4 regions of the Nonomuraea sp. NPDC051191 genome follow, and region 3 is predicted to be linked to each of the others. Evidence: riboswitches for the same ligand, from Rfam matches in the RefSeq annotation. Region 3 holds a riboswitch; each other region holds the start of a gene.

Region 1 (4,201 bases), on a different contig from region 3:
TCGGGCAGCGACTGGGGCTGCTGGCCGTACTGCGGCTGCTGGCCATAACCCTGCTGACCCGAGGCGGCCTGCTGGCCGTACTGGGCCTCCTGGCCATAGCCGGGCTGGGTGTACTGCTGGCCCGAGGACTGCGGCTGCTGGCCGTAACCCTGCTGCTGGCCGGAGGCGGGCTGCTGGCCGTAGCCCTGCTGGCCCTGCTGCCCGTACTGGGCCTCCTGGCCATAGCCCTGCTGCTGCTGACCGTAGTCGGGCAGCGACTGGGGCTGCTGGCCGTACTGCGGCTGCTGGCCATAACCCTGCTGGCCCGAGGCGGCCTGCTGGCCGTACTGGGCCTCCTGGCCATAGCCGGGCTGGGTGTACTGCTGGCCCGAGGACTGCGGCTGCTGGCCGTAGCCCTGCTGCTGGCCATATCCCTGCTGCTGGCCGTACTGGGGCTGCTGGCCGTAGCCCTGCTGCTGGCCGTGCTGCTGTTGCTGACCGTATTGGGGTTGCTGGCCGTAGCCCTGTTGCTGCTGCTGGCCATATGGGGGCTGGCCATAGGCGTCGTCCGCCCGGTAGCCGACCACAGTCACGTCCGGGTCGGGCTCACCGGGGCGACGGCCCTGGTGCTGCCCGTACTCGGGGTTCTCGCCGGATTCGTCCTGTGGATACGGCGGCTGTCCGGTGCTCACCGTGTCACCTCGCTTCGAGTGCGCATGTGGCACGTGTCAGGACACATGCCTGTGCTGCCCAACGTATCGACATAGGTATCAACAATCACCTTTCCAAGTGGTCAAGGTCCGCGTCACCCGATGTCAGATGCAGCAGCATGCGGGTGTTGCCAAGGGTGTTCGGTTTGACGTGTTCCAGATCAAGGAACTCCGCCACACCCTCGTCGTACGAGGCCAGCAACTCGGCGTAGACCTCGGGTGAGACCGGCGTGCCCTGGATGGGCCGGAAACCGTGCCTCGCGAAGAAGTCGACCTCAAAAGTCAGACAGAATACACGTCGCAGCCCCAGATCCTTCGCCTGCCGGACGAGCGCCGAGACGATCCGATGCCCGGCCCCCAGTCCCCGGCACGCCGGATCGACCGCCACCGTACGGACCTCGGCGAGATCCTCCCAGAGCACGTGAAGCGCGCCGCAGCCGACGACCTCCCCGCTCAGCTCGGCCACCCAGAACTCCTGGACGTCCTCGTACAGCGTGACCGTGGCCTTCTCCAGGAGCCGCGGACCCGCGCCCGCGTAGGTGTCCACGAGACGCCTGATCGCGCGCACGTCGGGCGTGCGGGCACGCCTGACCACGACCGCGGTCTCGGGGACTGCCACTTCGGCCACCTGCTCCATGGCTCTCCAGGGTACAGATCTCATTACGGCTCAGCCCTAAATCCCACGTCTCGGGCATCTCATCACATGCTGTGTCCAGATGAACACGCCCCGACCTGGAGCTTTCCTCCAGTCGTCACCCCCCAGAATGCTGGACAAAAGGTGCAGAAGCCCGCTTCCGTACGGCTACCCACGAGATCACCTTGTGACCCTTCAGTTGTGAAACCTCTACAGACTCGGTAGTTCCGGTTGAGCGCGAACCCGGAGTGCATTAGTGTCCAGCGACGATGTTCTCCGCGTAATGCGCGCGGAAAGACACGCCCAATTCCCGCAAGGGAAGCCGGGGAACCACCGGTGGCGAGCACCTCGCGCCACCACTCGGGGTGAATCCGATCATCTCGGTAGGGCTGCTCCGGCCCGAACCCGTCAGCTAACCCGGCCGGCGTCGATGAGAGGAGCTTGGTTGGTGAAGCGGACGCTCGATCGCGAGGGGAAGCCGGGGGGCAGGCACGCCCGTCCCCGGGAGCAGGCCAGGCGCTCACGTCGCCTCGGCGTCATCGGCGCCGCCGTCGCCGCGATGCTGTTCGCCGTACCCGTCGGTTCCGCCGCCGCCGACCCGAAGCCGTCGCTCTCCGAGCTGGCCGACCAGGTCGAGAAGATGCACGAAGAGATCGAGACGCTGACCGAGGAGTACAACGGGCAGCGCGAACGGCTGAAGTCCGCACAGAAGGCCAACGACGCCGCCCAGAAGACCCTGGCCACCAGCGAGTCCGACCTGGCCGCCAAGCGCGCCAGGGCCACGCTGCTCGCCCAGAACGCCTACATCACCGGCGGCCTGGACAAGGCCCTGGTCTTCGCCCAGTCCGACGACCCCGAGACCTTCCTCGACCGGGCCGCGACCACGTACGCGCTCGAACAGCAGCAGGGCGAGGAGGTCAACCAGCTCGCCAAGGCCATGGAGGCCGCCGAGCGCGCCAGGTCGGGCGCCAAGACCCGCATCGCCGAGGTCCAGAAGATCGTCAGTGATCTTGAGGGCAAGCGCTCGAAGATCACCAAGCTGGTCGCCAAGGTCGAGAGCAACCTCTACCGGCGGGCCGTCGGCGAGGCCGGCCGCCCCGGCACCCGCGCCGTACGCGTCAACCTGCCGGTCATCGGCAACGGCAAGGCCGCCCAGGCCGCCAAGTGGGCCCTCACCCAGCAGCTCAAGCCGTACGTGTGGGGCGCCGAAGGGCCGCGCTCCTACGACTGCTCCGGCCTGGTGATGGCCGCCTACCAGCGCGTGGGCATCTCGCTCCCCCACTACACCGGCGACCAGTGGACGGCCGGCACGCACATCAGCCGCGACCAGCTCCGCGCCGGCGACCTGGTCTTCTTCTACAGCGACCTGCACCACGTCGGCATCTACATCGGCGGCGGCATGATGGTCCACGCACCGCAGACCGGCGACGTCGTCCGGATCTCCGCGCTCGGCAATCGGCCGTTCGCCGGCGCCGTGCGCATCGCGGACTGACCGGCGATTCACTTCGGAGTTCCGCGCCGTCAGATGAGCTGGCGGCGCGCCGCCCACGCCACGGCCTCGATCGCCGTGGCCACGCCGATGCGGTCGCAGATGCCTCTGAGCCGCCGGCGTACGGTCCGTCCGCTGATATCCAGCCGTCTCCCGACCCGGTCGACGGTCACCCCTCTGGCCAGTTCAGCCAGTAACGCCAAATCCGCGTGGCTCAGCTCAACGCCTTCAGTGAGCACATCCACCGGGAGCCCTCCCCCCAACAGCAGAACTCGGACCTTTCAGTGGAGCAAAGCCGCTCGTCTCGGTGAAGGTAAACGCATCGCGGAAAGGTCGTCAAGCACGACAATCGCCGCCCTTGACCAGTGCTATTGACATGATCACTTATATGTGACGTACTCCGCATATGTCGGCACGCCACGGTCCGCTATGAACGGTCCAAACGATCAATTCGGCGGCCCGGTCCAGCCACCGATGAGCGCCACCGACCTCCTGGGTTTTGATCCCTCGGATCCGCAATTTGTGCGCGATCCGTACGTCCGATATCGAGAGCTCCGCGCGGCCGGGGCGATCTTCAGAACGCGCGGCGGGCTGCTCGTCACGACCACGTACGAGCTGTGCGCGGCCGTCCTGCGTGACCCGATGTTCGGTCACGGAACGTCCGCCCCCGTGGCGGAAGAGGCAGGTCAGCCCGGCAGGTCGTTCCTGCTCATGGACCCGCCCGATCACACCCGGTTGCGGAACCTTGTCAGCCGCGCGTTCACCCCGCGCATGGTCGAACGGCTCAGGCCGCGGGTCGAGGCGATCACCGCCGACCTGATCGGGCGGTTGCCGGAGGAGACGGAGCTGATTTCCGGCTTCGCCCACCCGCTGCCGGTGATGGTGATCAGCGAGATGCTCGGGGTGCCGCCGGAGGACCACGAGCGCTTCCGCGGATGGAGCGAGGCTCTTGCCCGCGGACTTGACCCGATGCTGACAGACGCTCTCATGTCGGAAACGGAGCGTTCCAGGAACGAGTTCCGCGACTACTTCCGCCGCCTGATCGCCCTGCGCCGCGAGCGTCCCGGTGAGGACCTCCTGAGCGCCCTCGCGCGCGTCGAGGAGTTGACCGAGGCCGAGTTGCTGTCGACCTGCGTGCTGCTGCTCGTGGCCGGCCACGAGACCACCGTCAACCTCATCGCGAACGGCGTGCTGAACCTGCTGCGGCACGGCCTGCTGCACCGCGCCGCCGAGCGGCCGAGGGAGGTGGTCGAGGAGGTGCTGCGCTTCGATCCGCCGGTCCAGCTCACCTCCAGGATCGCGCTGGAGGACAGGGAACTGGGCGGCACGCCGGTGCCCGCCGGCTCGGCCGTGCTCGTGCCGATCGGCGCGGCCAATCGCGATCCGGCC
Region 2 (4,201 bases), on a different contig from region 3:
GCAGCATCGAGGACGCCCGCATCAGGGTGCTGCTCGACGCGCTCCAGGACGCCTCGGCCGGGCTGCGCAGGGAGCTGGCGCTGCCCACCACGATCAGCAAGCCCGCCGACTCGGTCGCGGCCAGCACCGGCGAGCGTCCCGGGGTGCGCGGCGTGCCGGCGCGGGCTCTGGCCGACGACGACCCGCAGCTCCTCGACCAGCTCCTGGCGCTGCCGCAGGTCCATCTGATCATCGACGGCTACAACGTCACCAAGACCGGCTACGGCACGTTCACCCTCGCCGACCAGCGCAACCGGCTGATGACCGGCCTCGGCGGCCTGGTCGCGCAGACCCGCGTCGAGGTGACGGTGGTCTTCGACGGTGCAGAGCTCAACGCGCCCGTGCAGGTGGTGGCGCCGCGCGGGGTGCGGGTGCTGTTCAGCGCGCCGGGGGAGATCGCCGACGACCTCATCCGCCGGCTCGTCCGCGCCGAGCCGCCCGGCCGGGCCATCGCCGTCGTCTCCTCCGACCGGGAGGTGGCCGAGTCCGTCCGCCGGATGGGCGCCAGACCCGTTCCGTCGGGTCTGCTGCTGCGCCGGTTGGGCCGCGCATAAGTTACGAATTAGCACTATTGGCGAGACCCCACTCGCCACTTCTGTACTATTTCGCCCCAGGTGTAATCCCTGGGAGGCGACGCTGTGAGGTTTGGCCGGGTCACGTTGGCGGCGGGTCTCGCGATCGGGCTGATGACGGTCCCGATGGGTGCGGCGCTCGCTGATCCCAAGCCCACTCTCAAGCAGGCCAAGGCCAAGCTGGAGAAGCTGAACGACAAGGCCGACAAGGTCGTCGACCGGTACAACACGGCGACCGAGGAGTACAAGAAGGCCAAGAACGCCTACACCAAGCTGAACGACCGCTACAAGCAGAAGCTGCAGACGGTCGCCGACCTGCGGGCCGACATCATCAGGGCGGCGGTGGACTCGTACAAGCTGGGCGGGGACGTCGCGTCCCTGCCGGGCTTGATGGGCGCGGACGACCCCGAGAACCTGCTGGCCGGGATGGCCATGGCCGGGCAGCTCTCGCGCGAGCGGCTGGAGAAGCTGGCCGCCTTCGACCGCGAGAACAAGGGGCTCAAGGTCGAGCGCGACAACGCCGAGACCGCCCTGGCGGACGCCGACAAGGAGCGGGACGCGGTCCAGAAGGAGCGCGCCGAGGTCCTGAAGCTGGTCGGCGAGCAGAAGAAGCTCCTGGACAAGCTGGGGGCCTACAACCCGGGCAACCCCAACAGCACCGGCATCAAGTACACCGGTCCCGCCTCGGGCAACGCGGCCGCCGTTCTGCGCTTCGCCTTCGCCCAGGTCGGCAAGCCGTACATCTTCGGGGGCACGGGCCCGCGCGGCTACGACTGCTCAGGGCTGACCCAGGCCGCGTGGCGCGCGGCCGGCGTCTCGTTGCCGCGTACGACGTGGCAGCAGTGGGCCTGGGGCTCCGGACGCAAGGTGGACATCAAGGACCTCCAGCCCGGGGACCTCATCTTCAGCGAGGGGCTGGGGCACGTCAGCATCTACGCGGGCGGGGGCAAGATCGTCCACGCGCCGCAGACGGGTGACGTCGTGAAGGTCGTCCGGCTCTCGGACTACCGCCGCCCGCTGGTCGGAGCCATCCGCCCCTGACCTCCGGTCCACCGGAACTCCTCCCGACACTCGCCCTCGGCCGCCCGTCTCGCAGGCCGCAGGGACCACCGGCGTGCCCGCTCGGCCCGCCGGTGGGACGAAGGGGACAAAAGGTGTCAAAGGGCCCTGACAAGCGCCTGCGTCAGGAAGTGTGAGAAGGGTCACATTTAGGTAACGGAGCCTGTGGCTCCAGCAGGGGTTTCGTCCCTTACTCGTGCCTTTATTTGATCTTTACAACCTGACTCCCCCTTTGCACTTTCTTGACCCCTCGGCGTAGTTTCTGGCGTCGCGGTCGGCAAGCCATGCGAGCCGCGAATCGACATCGGAACCCCCGATGCGGACCACATAAAAATCCGTCGGTCGCCATCGATATCCCCATTCAGGCATATCAATCGAGTGGCGACCTGCCGAGTCCGTGCAGCCAGGAGGCACGGAGCCGGGGACCCAAAGATCCCGTCATCCCCCGGGATCAGGGGTGAATCGGCGCGTTCAGCGCCGTAGGGCGACTTCCAGGCCCGAATCCGTCAGCTAACCCGGTAGGCGTTCGTGGAAGACACAAGGAGAAATCCTGTCTACCTCCCTGCATAACCCCCGTCTGTCCCGTCTCGCCCTGAAGGGCGCCGCACTCACGATGACCGTGACGGCCGGAGGTGCGGTTCTCCATGCCGTGCCGGCCGGGGCGCAGACGGTGAGCGAATCGGCCGTCAGGCTCACCGCGGTGTCCAGCACCGCCGAGACGGCCACCACCAGGTCGGCCAAGGCGGCGAAGAGCGCCAGGTCGGCCAAGGCGGCGAAGGCCGCCAGGCAGAAGGTGAGGGCCCACAAGGCCGTCGCCGTCGCCAAGCACCAGATCGGCGACCCGTACCGGTACGGGGCCACGGGTCCTGGTGCGTTCGACTGCTCCGGACTCGTCCAGTACGCCTGGAAGAAGGCCGGGGTGCGACTCCCGCGCGTGACGAGCAGCCAGTTCGCCCGCATTCGGCACAAGGTCTCCTGGCGGAAGCTCAAGCCGGGCGACCTGATGTTCTTCAACGGGCTGGGCCACGTCGGCATGTACGTCGGCCACGGCAAGATGATCCATTCGCCGAGGACCGGCGAACGGGTGCGCATCGACAAACTGGGCGGATGGCGGAAGTCGTCGTTCGTCGGCGCGGTGCGTCCCGGCGCGTGACAACAGGCCCCGCCCGGACCCTCCCCGGTCCGGGCCGGGGCCTGTCGCATGTCCGGCTTCCTGTTGCGAACCGCAGGTCCCGCCTTGCGGAGAGGGCGTGGGCCCGGTCTCGTGAAGGGGGCGTGAGGGCCGCGGGCCGACTAGCATCGGGCCGTGTCCTCGCAGGTGCGTCCGTCCCTCCGCGGTCCGCGTCTGCTCCTGCCCGTCCTGCTGCTGGCGGCGGTTCTCGTGGTCGCCGACGCGCCGCCCGGCGCCGTCCTGCCCGCCGGGGCGCGCGATCTGTGGGCCGGCGGCGGTCAGGTGGTCCGCGGCGGACGGTCCGTGGTCGTGGGGCATCGCGCCGAGCCCGGCGTGCTCGCCGATCTCGCCCGGCGCGCCGACCTCGCCGGTCGGCGGGTGTCCGCGCTGCTCGGCCGGCCGGTACGCGCGCTGGTCGTCGTACCGGACTCCGACGCCGAGGCGGCGGGGCTGGCGGGCACGGGCCCGCTGGACGGGCTGGCCGCGGTGGCCGACGGCCCGAGGGTGATCATCGTCCCCGGCTCCTTCGCGCGGCTCACCCCCACCGGACGCGACGTCGTCCTCACCCACGAGCTCACGCACGTCGCCGCGGGCACCGACCGGCTGCCCGTCTGGCTCTACGAGGGGTTCGCCGACTACGTGGCCTACCGCGACGCCGGACTCCCCGTCAGGACGGCCGCCGCCGAACTCGCCGCCGAAGTACGGGCCGGCCGGCTGCCGAGCGAGTTGCCCGGAGCCGCGGCTTTCGCCCCCACGGCAGCCGACCCCGGACGGCTCGCGCGGGCGTACCAGGAGGCCTGGATGGCGTGTCGCTTCCTCGCAGACCGGTTCGGTGACGGGACCCTGGTACGGCTCTACCGTGATGCCCGCGTGGCCGGCGTCGATCAGGCGCTCGCCTCCGTGGGGCTGACCGCCGAGACACTGGCGGCACGGTGGCGCGAGTACGTACGAGAGCAGCTCGCGTGAAGGGGAGGCAGATGAGCGAGCGGAACGACCCGCCCCGGGAGGGGGACGAGCCCGCGGGAGCGGTCGCCAGAGGGGCCGACGAGCCCGGTACGGCGGTCGCGGCGGGCCACGGCGGCGGTGTGGCCATCAGGGACGACGAGGACGGGCGCCCCGGCGACGGCGGCCCGCCGGAACCCTCCGGCACCACCGAACCCCCTGAGTCCCCAGGTCACCCCGACGACCCGGACGACCCGGACACCTCCGGCCCCACCCCCGGCGAACGCCCCGACGCGGACGCCGACCCCGACACCGAGGACCCCCGCCACCTCCATCCCCCCACCCCCGACGAGCGCCCCCACGCGAAGGACGCCGAGAACCCCGCCGAGAACTCCGCCGAGAGCGCGGACGCCCCGGG
Region 3 (4,201 bases):
CCCGTACCCAGAGCGAGTGCTTCGAGGCGGGCGTGCGCTTCGCGCGGACGGAGGGCATCGTCCCGGCTCCCGAGCCCACGCACGCGCTGGCCGAGACCATCGCCGAGGCGCTGCGCTGCAAGGAGAGCGGCGAGGAGAAGGTGATCCTCACCGCGCTGTGCGGGCACGGCCACTTCGACCTGGCCGCCTACGACCGCCACCTGGCCGGCGAACTGGAGGATCACACCCTCCCGCAGGAACGGCTCGACCGGGCGCTCACCGAACTGCCCGGCTGACAGAAGCACGGGTGGCCGCGGGATCCCGCGGCCACCCGTGGTCAGTTCGCGTTCGGGCGCTTCCTGTGGTTCGCCTTCTTCTTCTTGCGCCCCCTGCCCTTGCGTGCGCGTTTCGCCATGGGCTCACCTCCGGCGGTCGGGATCGTGACCTTCAAGGTCTCCCCTGCCCGTCAGTCGCACAAGCGATACGCCGCGACCTAACATTCCTCAACAAACTCGTGTCATAATTTGGTGGAATCTGTTGGAAGGGGTGGGCGTGCTCGCACAGCAGCGTCAGCAGACGATCCTGGAACGCGTACGCAGCAGCGGCGGCGTCCGGGTGGCCGACCTCGTGCGCGAGCTCGGCGTCTCGGACATGACGATACGCCGTGACCTTGAGGTGCTGGCCGAGCGCGGGCTGCTGGAGAAGGTCCACGGCGGCGCGACGGCCCTCGGCCCCGGTTCGACCGAGGAGCCCGGCTTCACCGCCAAGTCCGCCCGCCAGCAGCAGGAGAAGGAGGCCATCGCGCGGCACGCGGCCACCCTCGTCCGGCCGGGCACCGCCGTCGCGCTCTCCGCCGGCACCACCACGTGGGCGCTGGCCCACCATCTGGTCGCCGTGCCCGAGCTGACCGTGATCACCAACTCGATCCCCGTCGCTGAGGTCTTCCACCGCAACCCGCGCGCCGACCGCACGGTCGTGCTGACCGGCGGCGTGCGCACACCCTCCGACGCGCTCGTCGGCCCCGTGGCGGTGGCGGCGATCCGCCGGCTGCACGTGGACACGCTCTTCCTCGGGGTGCACGGCATGAGCCTGCGCGCCGGGTTCACCACGCCCAACCTCCTGGAGTCCGAGACCGACAGGGAGCTGGTGGCCGCGGCGCACCGGCTGGTGGTCCCCGCCGACCACACCAAGTGGAACACGGTCGGCATCAGCACGATCGCCGAGCTGACCGAGGCCGACGTGGTCATCAGCGACGCGGGGCTGCCCGAGGAAGCACGCACCGAGCTGGCCGAACGGGCCGGAGAACTGATCATCGCGGAGGGCACGCCTTGAAGCGCACCATCACCCACCTGGCAGACGGCCGAGAGCTGATCTACTTCGACCGGCGCGACGACGCCGACCGGAGCGCGATCGACCGGCGTCCGCTCGACCCGCGGCCGGTGGCCTCCGAGCTGCGCTACGACCCGCTGACCGAGGAGTGGATCGCGATCGCCGGTCACCGGCAGACGCGCACGTTCCTGCCGCCGGCCGACGAGTGCCCGTTGTGCCCGTCGTCCGGGACGCGGGCGTCGGAGATCCCGGCCCATGACTATGACGTGGTGGTGTTCGAGAACCGCTTCCCCTCTTTCTCCGGAAATTTTGGGACTTATGGGGATGTCGGCGGGTTGAGTGAGGTGCGTCCGGGGGTCGGGCGGTGTGAGGTGGTGTGCTTCACCTCCGACCACACCTCCTCCTTCTCCAAGCTCTCCAACGCCCAGGTCAGGCTGGTCATGGAGGCGTGGGCCGACCGCACGGCCGAGCTGTCCGGCATGGAGGGCGTCGAGCAGGTGTTCTGCTTCGAGAACAGGGGCGAGGAGATCGGCATCACGCTCCCGCATCCGCACGGGCAGATCTACGCCTACCCCTACGTGACCCCGCGCACCAAGCTCCAGCTCGGGGCGGCCTCGCGGTACACGGGCGGCAACCTGTTCGCCGACGTGCTGGCCGCCGAACGGGCCGCCGGCACGCGGGTGGTCGCCTCCAACAAGCTGTGGACGGCGTTCGTGCCGGCCGCCGCGCGCTGGCCGTTCGAGGTGCACGTGTATCCGCACCGGCAGGTGCCCGACCTGGCGGCGCTGTCGGAGGAGGAGCGGGCCGCGTTCGCGCCGCTGTACACCTCGGTGCTGCGGGCGCTGGACGCGCTGTTCGGGGTGGCGATGCCGTACATCTCGGCCTGGCACCAGGCGCCGGTGCGGTACGGCCGCGAGCTGGCCTACCTGCACCTGGAGCTGTTCAGCATCAGGCGGGCGCCCGGCAAGCTGAAGTACCTGGCGGGCTCGGAGTCGGCCATGGGCGCCTTCGTCAACGACGTGCTGCCGGAGGAGGCGGCACGCATGCTGCGATCACGAATTGATCACTAATTGATTTCTCCTTAAAGTCGCATGACTCGTGATCTACCACTAATATCCCGTTAGACATCGGCCAAAACGGTCGTTGTACGCCTAATCCCGGGCGTGTTGCCCGGGAGCCGGGGACCCATCGCATCCGGGGTGAATCCGCGCAAGTGGTAGGGACTGCTCCCGTGCCCGAACCCGTCAGCTAACCCGGCCGGCAGAGGGAGAGGAACACCCACGTGGCGGCTTCGACCCCCGCGAGTCTTGCCATCGGCCTCATCACCGCCACCGCGCTGCTCATCCATCCGGCCGCCGCCTCGGCCGCGCCCAAGCCGTCCGAGGCCGAGCTGCGGGCCCAGCTCAAGCAGCTCAACAGCAAGGTGGACAAGCTCATCGAGACGTACAACCTCAAGCGGGTCGAGCTGGCCAAGGCCCAGCAGGCCGCCACCGCGGCACAGCAGCGGCTCACCGCCGCCGAGCAGGCGGTGGCCACGGCCGAGCAGCGGGTCGCCGAGATCGCCCGGATGCGCTACCAGAACCGCGACGCCTCCCTGCCCGGCTTCATGCTGACCCCGGACGGCAACAACGTGGCCATGCTCGAACAGCTCACCGCCGAGCAGCAGGCCGTCGTCAACAGCGTGGCCAAGGCCCGCGACGACCAGAAGAAGGCCGCCGCTGCCGCCACCGCGCTCGCGGCCGAGCTCAAGGCGGGCACGGCGGAGGTGGCCGAGCAGCGCGACGACGCCCAGGACGTCATCGACGACATCAAGAAGAAGCTTCAGGACCTCGTGCCGTTCGGGCCGGGCAAGAAGTCCGACGGCAGCTGGGCGCCCGAGCTGCCGTCCGGCTCGGACAACATCACGCCGCGCACCCGGCTGATGCGCGCGCAGGTGCAGAAGAGCTTCTCGCTGCCGTACGAGGTGGGCTGCTTCCGGTCCGGCTCCAGCGGCGAGCACCCGCTCGGCCGGGCCTGCGACTTCATGATGAGCACGGGCGGCACCATGCCGAGCGCCGTCAACAACGCCCTGGGCGACCGCCTGGCCGCCTGGGCGCTGCAGAACAAGACCAAGCTCGGCGTCAAGTACGTGATCTGGAAGCAGCGCATCAACCAGGGCTCGGGCTGGCGCGGGATGTCCGACCGCGGCAGCATCACCGAGAACCACTACGACCACGTGCACATCTCGATGAACTAGCCGACGTCCTGTTCGCGTGACCACCTGACAGCCTTGCCGGCCCGGGCTGTCGGTGGTTCAGCCCCGGAACTTGTCCGTCGCGGCGGTCAGCAGGTCGATCATCTCCAGCCCGCCGTGTCCCTCCCCCACCACGTGCAGCTCGCTCCCGGGCCACGCCTTGTGCAGCTCCCAGGCCGTCACCAAGGGCCCGCTGACGTCGTACTTCCCGTGGATGAGCACCCCGGGCACCCCCGCCAGCCGCGTAATCCCGCGAACGAGATCGCTCTCCCCGAGAAAACACCCGTTCCCCCAGTAGTGCGTCACCAGCCGGGCGAACGTCATCCGGAACACCGGGTCCTGATATCTCCGGCTCGGCTGGAACTCCGGGTCGAGGCTCACATGCGTGTCCTCCCACGCACACCACTCGATCGCCGCCCGCTCCCGCCGCTCGGGGTCGGCCAGCGCCTTCGCGTAGCCCGCCGCCAGGTTCCCGCCCCGGTCCTCCTCCGGCAGGAAGTCGCGGAACCGCTCCCACTCCCGGGGGAAGATCCGCCCGACGTCCCGGGTGATCCACTCGATCTCCCAGGGCCGCCCGGCGGTGACCGCGAACAGGATCACCTCGCTCACCCGCTCCGGATACCGCTCGGCGTAGGCCAGCGACAGCGTCGACCCCCAGGA
Region 4 (4,201 bases), on a different contig from region 3:
GTGACGCCGAACATCGTGGCCGCGACCAGTGGTTTGTCCGCGCCGGACGGCTCGGCGCCGGCGTCGTACGAGGCGGCCATCGCGCTGATCGCGGCGGCGGCGTTGGCCAGGATGCGGCGGGAGATGGAGTTGACGCCCGCGACGTCGACGACGCTGTACATGAGCGTCACGTCGGTCTCGCCGACGTAGGCGGACACGTCGCCGCTGACCATGGTCGACACCAGCAGCTTGGGCAGGCCGACGGGCAGCGCCCGCATGACCGCGGCGGCGATGGACGAGCCGCCGCTGCCGCCCAGCGCGAGCACGCCGCCCAGCCCGCCGCGGGCGTGCAGCTCCTTGGCGACGGCCGTGGCCCCGGCCGCCATCGCCGCGAGCGCGGCGCCGCGGTCGCCCGCGCTCCTGAGCCGGTCGAGGTCGGTGCCGGCGGCCCGCGCGACGGCCTCTGCCGGGACGTCGGCGGCCAGCGCGGAGGCGCCCATCACGCCGGTGTCCATGAGGACGACGTCCTGCCCGGCCCGGACGATCAGATCGCGGACGAGGGCATACTCCTCCCCCTTGGTGTCGAGGGTGCCCAGCAGCAGAACCGCCATGTCAGACCTCCTACGATCGGCTCCTCGACCTTACCCGTTGATCTCCGGGCGGGCTGTCAATGCCGGAGCGATCGCGGGGTCACCGGACGCCGAGGACGTCCACTCCGTGCTCGGACAGGGGGCGGGAGCCGAAGATGCGGCGTTCGTCCTCCGTGATGGGGACGTCGTTGATGCTGGCCTCCCGGCGGCGCATCAGCCCGGACTCGTCGAACTCCCACTGCTCGTTGCCGTAGCTGCGCCACCACTGGCCGGTGGCGTCGCGGGACTCGTACTGGAAGCGGACGGCGATGCGGTCGCCGGTGAACGCCCAGAGCTCCTTGCGCAGGGCGTAGTCCAGCTCCCGATCCCACTTGCGGCGCAGGAACGCGGCCATCTCGGCGCGGCCCGTGACGAACTCGCCGCGGTTGCGCCACACGGAGTCCTCGGTGTACGCGAGCGCGACACGTTCGGGGTCGCGGGTGTTCCAGGCGTCCTCGGCGGCCTGGACCTTGATCCGGGCGGTCTCCTCGGTGAACGGCGGAACGGGCGGGCGTGTCATGTGATGTCCTCTCATATCGAGAGAACGGGCGTTCTCCCGGGGTGTGCGATAGCGTAGAGAACGAGCGTTCTCCGCCGCAAGCACCTGGAGGAGTGTCATGGATCACGAGCAGCTGCTGCTGGACGCCGCGGGCGACCTGTTCTACCGCCGCGGCGTGCAGGCGGTCGGCATGGACGAGATCCGCGCCGCCTCCGGCCTCTCGCTGAAGCGGCTCTACCAGTGCTTCCCGTCGAAGGAGGCGCTGGTCGTGGCCTACCTGCGGCGGCGCGACGAACGCTGGACGGCCTCGCTCACCGCGTACGTGACGGACGCCGGCGACCGCATCCCGGCGGTCTTCGAGTGGCTGGAACGCTGGTTCACCGAGGACGACTTCCGCGGTTGCGGCTTCGTCAACGCCTTCGCCGAGCTGGGCGCCGGTTCGGCCGCCGTCCGTACGGCGGTGCGCGCACACAAGGAACGCCTGCGCGCCTACCTGAGCTCGCTCGCCGAGAAGGCGGGCGCCGGCGATCCCGGCCTGCTCGCCGAGCAGTTGCTCACCCTGATCGACGGCGCCACCGTGACCGCGATGATCTCCGAGGACCCCGGCGCCGCCCGCTCGGCCGCCCAGTCCGCCGCCACCCTGGTCGACCAGCACACACGCGAAAGAGCGCACCCCCCGCAGGGAGTGCGCTCTTCACAGGAGGGAGATCAGGCGGCGTACGACGGGTAGCCGTAGCCGACGACCTGGGAGGCCGGGCGGACGCGCTCCTCGACCTTGCCGTTGCCGGTGTTGCCTTCGATCGTGGAGATCGTGCCGTCGCCGTTGTCCTTGACGACGAAGCCGACGTGCTGGATGTCGCTCAGGCTCTTGCTGCCGCTCCAGGAGAAGAAGACGACGGCGCCGGGCTTTGCCTCGGTGCCCCAGCGGCCGTTGGAGGCGAACCACTTGGCGTGCGAGACGGTGTAGGCGTCCCAGCCGACCTGCGGGCGGGCGCCGGTCTGGTCACCGACCCAGGAGACGAACATCGAGCACCAGGCGGCGTTCACGTAGTCCTGGCGACTGCCGCCGTCGCGGGCGACGGTCTCGGCGGCGCGGGGCGAGCCGGCGTACCACTTCTGGAACTTGGTGCCGCCGCCGTTGGCGTCCTCGGAGACGCCGACCTGGGCGCGGGCGGTGGCCAGGACCTGGGCGGCGGTGACGTTCACCTTGCCCTTGGCGCTCTCGTCGGTGGCGCGCTTGTCGGCCACGGTGGCGACACGCGGCTGGGCGGCGGCCACGCCGGCGACCTTGGCGGTCTGGGCGGCGGTGCCGGCGGTGGCGTGGACGGTGTCGGCGTTCACTGCCGCGTGCGTGCCGAGCACACCGGCGACGGCGGTCGCGCCGAGGGCGATCTTGGCGAGGTCGAGCTTGTAGGCACGGTGAAGACGGTGCTTGGCCATGAGGGATTACTCCTTGTGCTTCCGTGCCGCTTGCCGGGTTAGCTGACGGGTTCGGGCGGGAAGCTGCCCTACGGCACCGTGGTGCCGATTCACCCCGATGGACACATGGGTCCCCGGTTCCGCGCACAGGCGGATTCAGCGGTCTCTGGTCAGGCAAAGGGCTGACGCATCGTCTTCCCGGGCCCAGGAAAGGGCCTGAAGGTATATCTGCGACGCCCGGACGCGGTGTATCCGCGCCGACTCTGTACAACACGGGTCCCGCTGGGGTAATTCCCCGGCAATGACATCCCTACCTGGGACGTCTCCCCGTTCGGCTGTGTACAACCAAGCTACCCGGCGAGTAATTCCAGGGCAAATGGAGGGCATTGTTCAGACGGTGCGTAGGAGAAACGCTACGCACCGCGAAGAATCGTTTCAGGCCACGTGCGCCTTTATCGCCACGCTCGTGAGGGCCAGCAACAATTCCAGATCGGGCTCGGCGTCGACCTGCACGGCGACCCAGGCGCGGTCGCGGCAGGCATGGACCTGATCGCACGCCTGCAAATAGGGCTCCAGGCGTCCGATGGCGGGGGCGGTGAGCCGTACGTGGACCTCGTCCCGGCCGGCCAGGCGCAGGATCTCGGTTCCGTGTACGGCGAAGGCGACCTGTCGCCCGGTGCCGCTGACGTTCAGCGACGGCCAGGACCGTAACTCCGCGACCGCGCGGACCACGTAAGGTCCGCGGCGCGTGGGCGTCCGCCGCCAGGCGGAGATTCCTGCCACGCTCCCATGCTGGGCCACGGCTCACCCCGCCGTCAGCCCCCGTTCCTGAACCGTTATCCCCTCGTGAACGGGCACATTCGGGGTCTGACCGGCACGATTACGGACGCCTGACCGATACGTATTGACGCTCCCGCAGGCAGAGGCTACCGTCGATTCACAACTTAAAGGAAACTTTCCTAATAGTTTCCCCAGAAGTCTCCCATCCCACTCCCCACACACCCCCCAACGGATGTCGGAGCGACATGAAACACACCATTCTGAGCAAGGTCCTGGCAGGAATGGCGGCATTGGCCCTGCCCCTGACCGCGGCCGTCGCCGTCCCACCGATCGCCTCCGCCAGCACGGTGGCCTTCGCGGCGGCCTGGGCCCCGTGGACCGCGTACACCGCGGGCACGGTCGTCACCTACAACGGCGTGGACTACGTCTGCCTCCAGGCGCACACCTCCCAGCCCGGCTGGGAGCCGCCGAACGTGGCGGCGCTGTGGAAGGTCTCCGGCGGCGGCGGCAGCGACACGACCGCGCCGTCGGTGCCGGGCAACCTGCGCTCGACCGGCGTCACGAACAACAGCGTGGCCCTGGCCTGGGACGCCTCCACCGACAACGTGGCCGTCACCGGTTACGAGATCTACCGCGGCGGCACTCTCGTCACCACCGTCACGGGCACCACGTACAACGACACGGGCCTCACCGCGAGCACGGCCTACACCTACACCGTGCGCGCGCGTGACGCCGCCGGCAACCGCTCGGCCAACAGCAACCAGATCACCGCCACCACCACGGGCGGCGGCGGCGACGACAAGACCCCGCCGACCGTGCCGGGCAACCTGCGCTCGACCGGCGTCAGCAGCAGCAGCGTCTCGCTGGCCTGGAACGCCTCGACCGACAACGTGGC

Evidence for each region. A riboswitch is a leader RNA that binds a small molecule or an ion and turns the genes downstream of it on or off. The one in region 3 is predicted to bind cyclic di-AMP.
Region 1: it holds a riboswitch for cyclic di-AMP, as region 3 does, so the genes downstream of both, ACIA8R_RS00760 (NlpC/P60 family protein) here and ACIA8R_RS27590 (coiled-coil domain-containing protein) in region 3, are expected to answer to the same signal.
Region 2: it holds a riboswitch for cyclic di-AMP, as region 3 does, so the genes downstream of both, ACIA8R_RS15910 (C40 family peptidase) here and ACIA8R_RS27590 (coiled-coil domain-containing protein) in region 3, are expected to answer to the same signal.
Region 4: it holds a riboswitch for cyclic di-AMP, as region 3 does, so the genes downstream of both, ACIA8R_RS39380 (CHAP domain-containing protein) here and ACIA8R_RS27590 (coiled-coil domain-containing protein) in region 3, are expected to answer to the same signal.

What each region holds. Positions count from the first base shown of each region.
Region 1 is NZ_JBITEZ010000001.1:160,702-164,902, forward strand. It holds partial or broken gene ACIA8R_RS00750 (hypothetical protein) at 1-746, shown strand, start outside; gene ACIA8R_RS00755 (amino-acid N-acetyltransferase) at 757-1,326, opposite strand; cyclic di-AMP (ydaO/yuaA leader) riboswitch at 1,614-1,765, shown strand; gene ACIA8R_RS00760 (NlpC/P60 family protein) at 1,772-2,815, shown strand; gene ACIA8R_RS00765 (LuxR C-terminal-related transcriptional regulator) at 2,845-3,057, opposite strand; gene ACIA8R_RS00770 (cytochrome P450) at 3,335-4,201, shown strand, end outside.
Region 2 is NZ_JBITEZ010000005.1:219,664-223,864, forward strand. It holds gene ACIA8R_RS15900 (NYN domain-containing protein) at 1-593, shown strand, start outside; gene ACIA8R_RS15905 (NlpC/P60 family protein) at 726-1,652, shown strand; cyclic di-AMP (ydaO/yuaA leader) riboswitch at 2,048-2,210, shown strand; gene ACIA8R_RS15910 (C40 family peptidase) at 2,341-2,823, shown strand; gene ACIA8R_RS15915 (hypothetical protein) at 2,977-3,807, shown strand; gene ACIA8R_RS15920 (M48 family metalloprotease) at 3,819-4,201, shown strand, end outside.
Region 3 is NZ_JBITEZ010000009.1:450,761-454,961, reverse strand. It holds gene ACIA8R_RS27610 (TrpB-like pyridoxal phosphate-dependent enzyme) at 1-275, shown strand, start outside; gene ACIA8R_RS27605 (50S ribosomal protein bL37) at 317-394, opposite strand; gene ACIA8R_RS27600 (DeoR/GlpR family DNA-binding transcription regulator) at 532-1,311, shown strand; gene galT (galactose-1-phosphate uridylyltransferase) at 1,308-2,378, shown strand; cyclic di-AMP (ydaO/yuaA leader) riboswitch at 2,447-2,585, shown strand; gene ACIA8R_RS27590 (coiled-coil domain-containing protein) at 2,591-3,544, shown strand; gene pip (prolyl aminopeptidase) at 3,602-4,201, opposite strand, start outside.
Region 4 is NZ_JBITEZ010000016.1:32,561-36,761, forward strand. It holds gene ACIA8R_RS39365 (Tm-1-like ATP-binding domain-containing protein) at 1-590, opposite strand, end outside; gene ACIA8R_RS39370 (nuclear transport factor 2 family protein) at 670-1,128, opposite strand; gene ACIA8R_RS39375 (TetR/AcrR family transcriptional regulator) at 1,226-1,837, shown strand; gene ACIA8R_RS39380 (CHAP domain-containing protein) at 1,816-2,547, opposite strand; cyclic di-AMP (ydaO/yuaA leader) riboswitch at 2,561-2,698, opposite strand; gene ACIA8R_RS39385 (luciferase family protein) at 2,962-3,309, opposite strand; gene ACIA8R_RS39390 (glycosyl hydrolase family 18 protein) at 3,552-4,201, shown strand, end outside.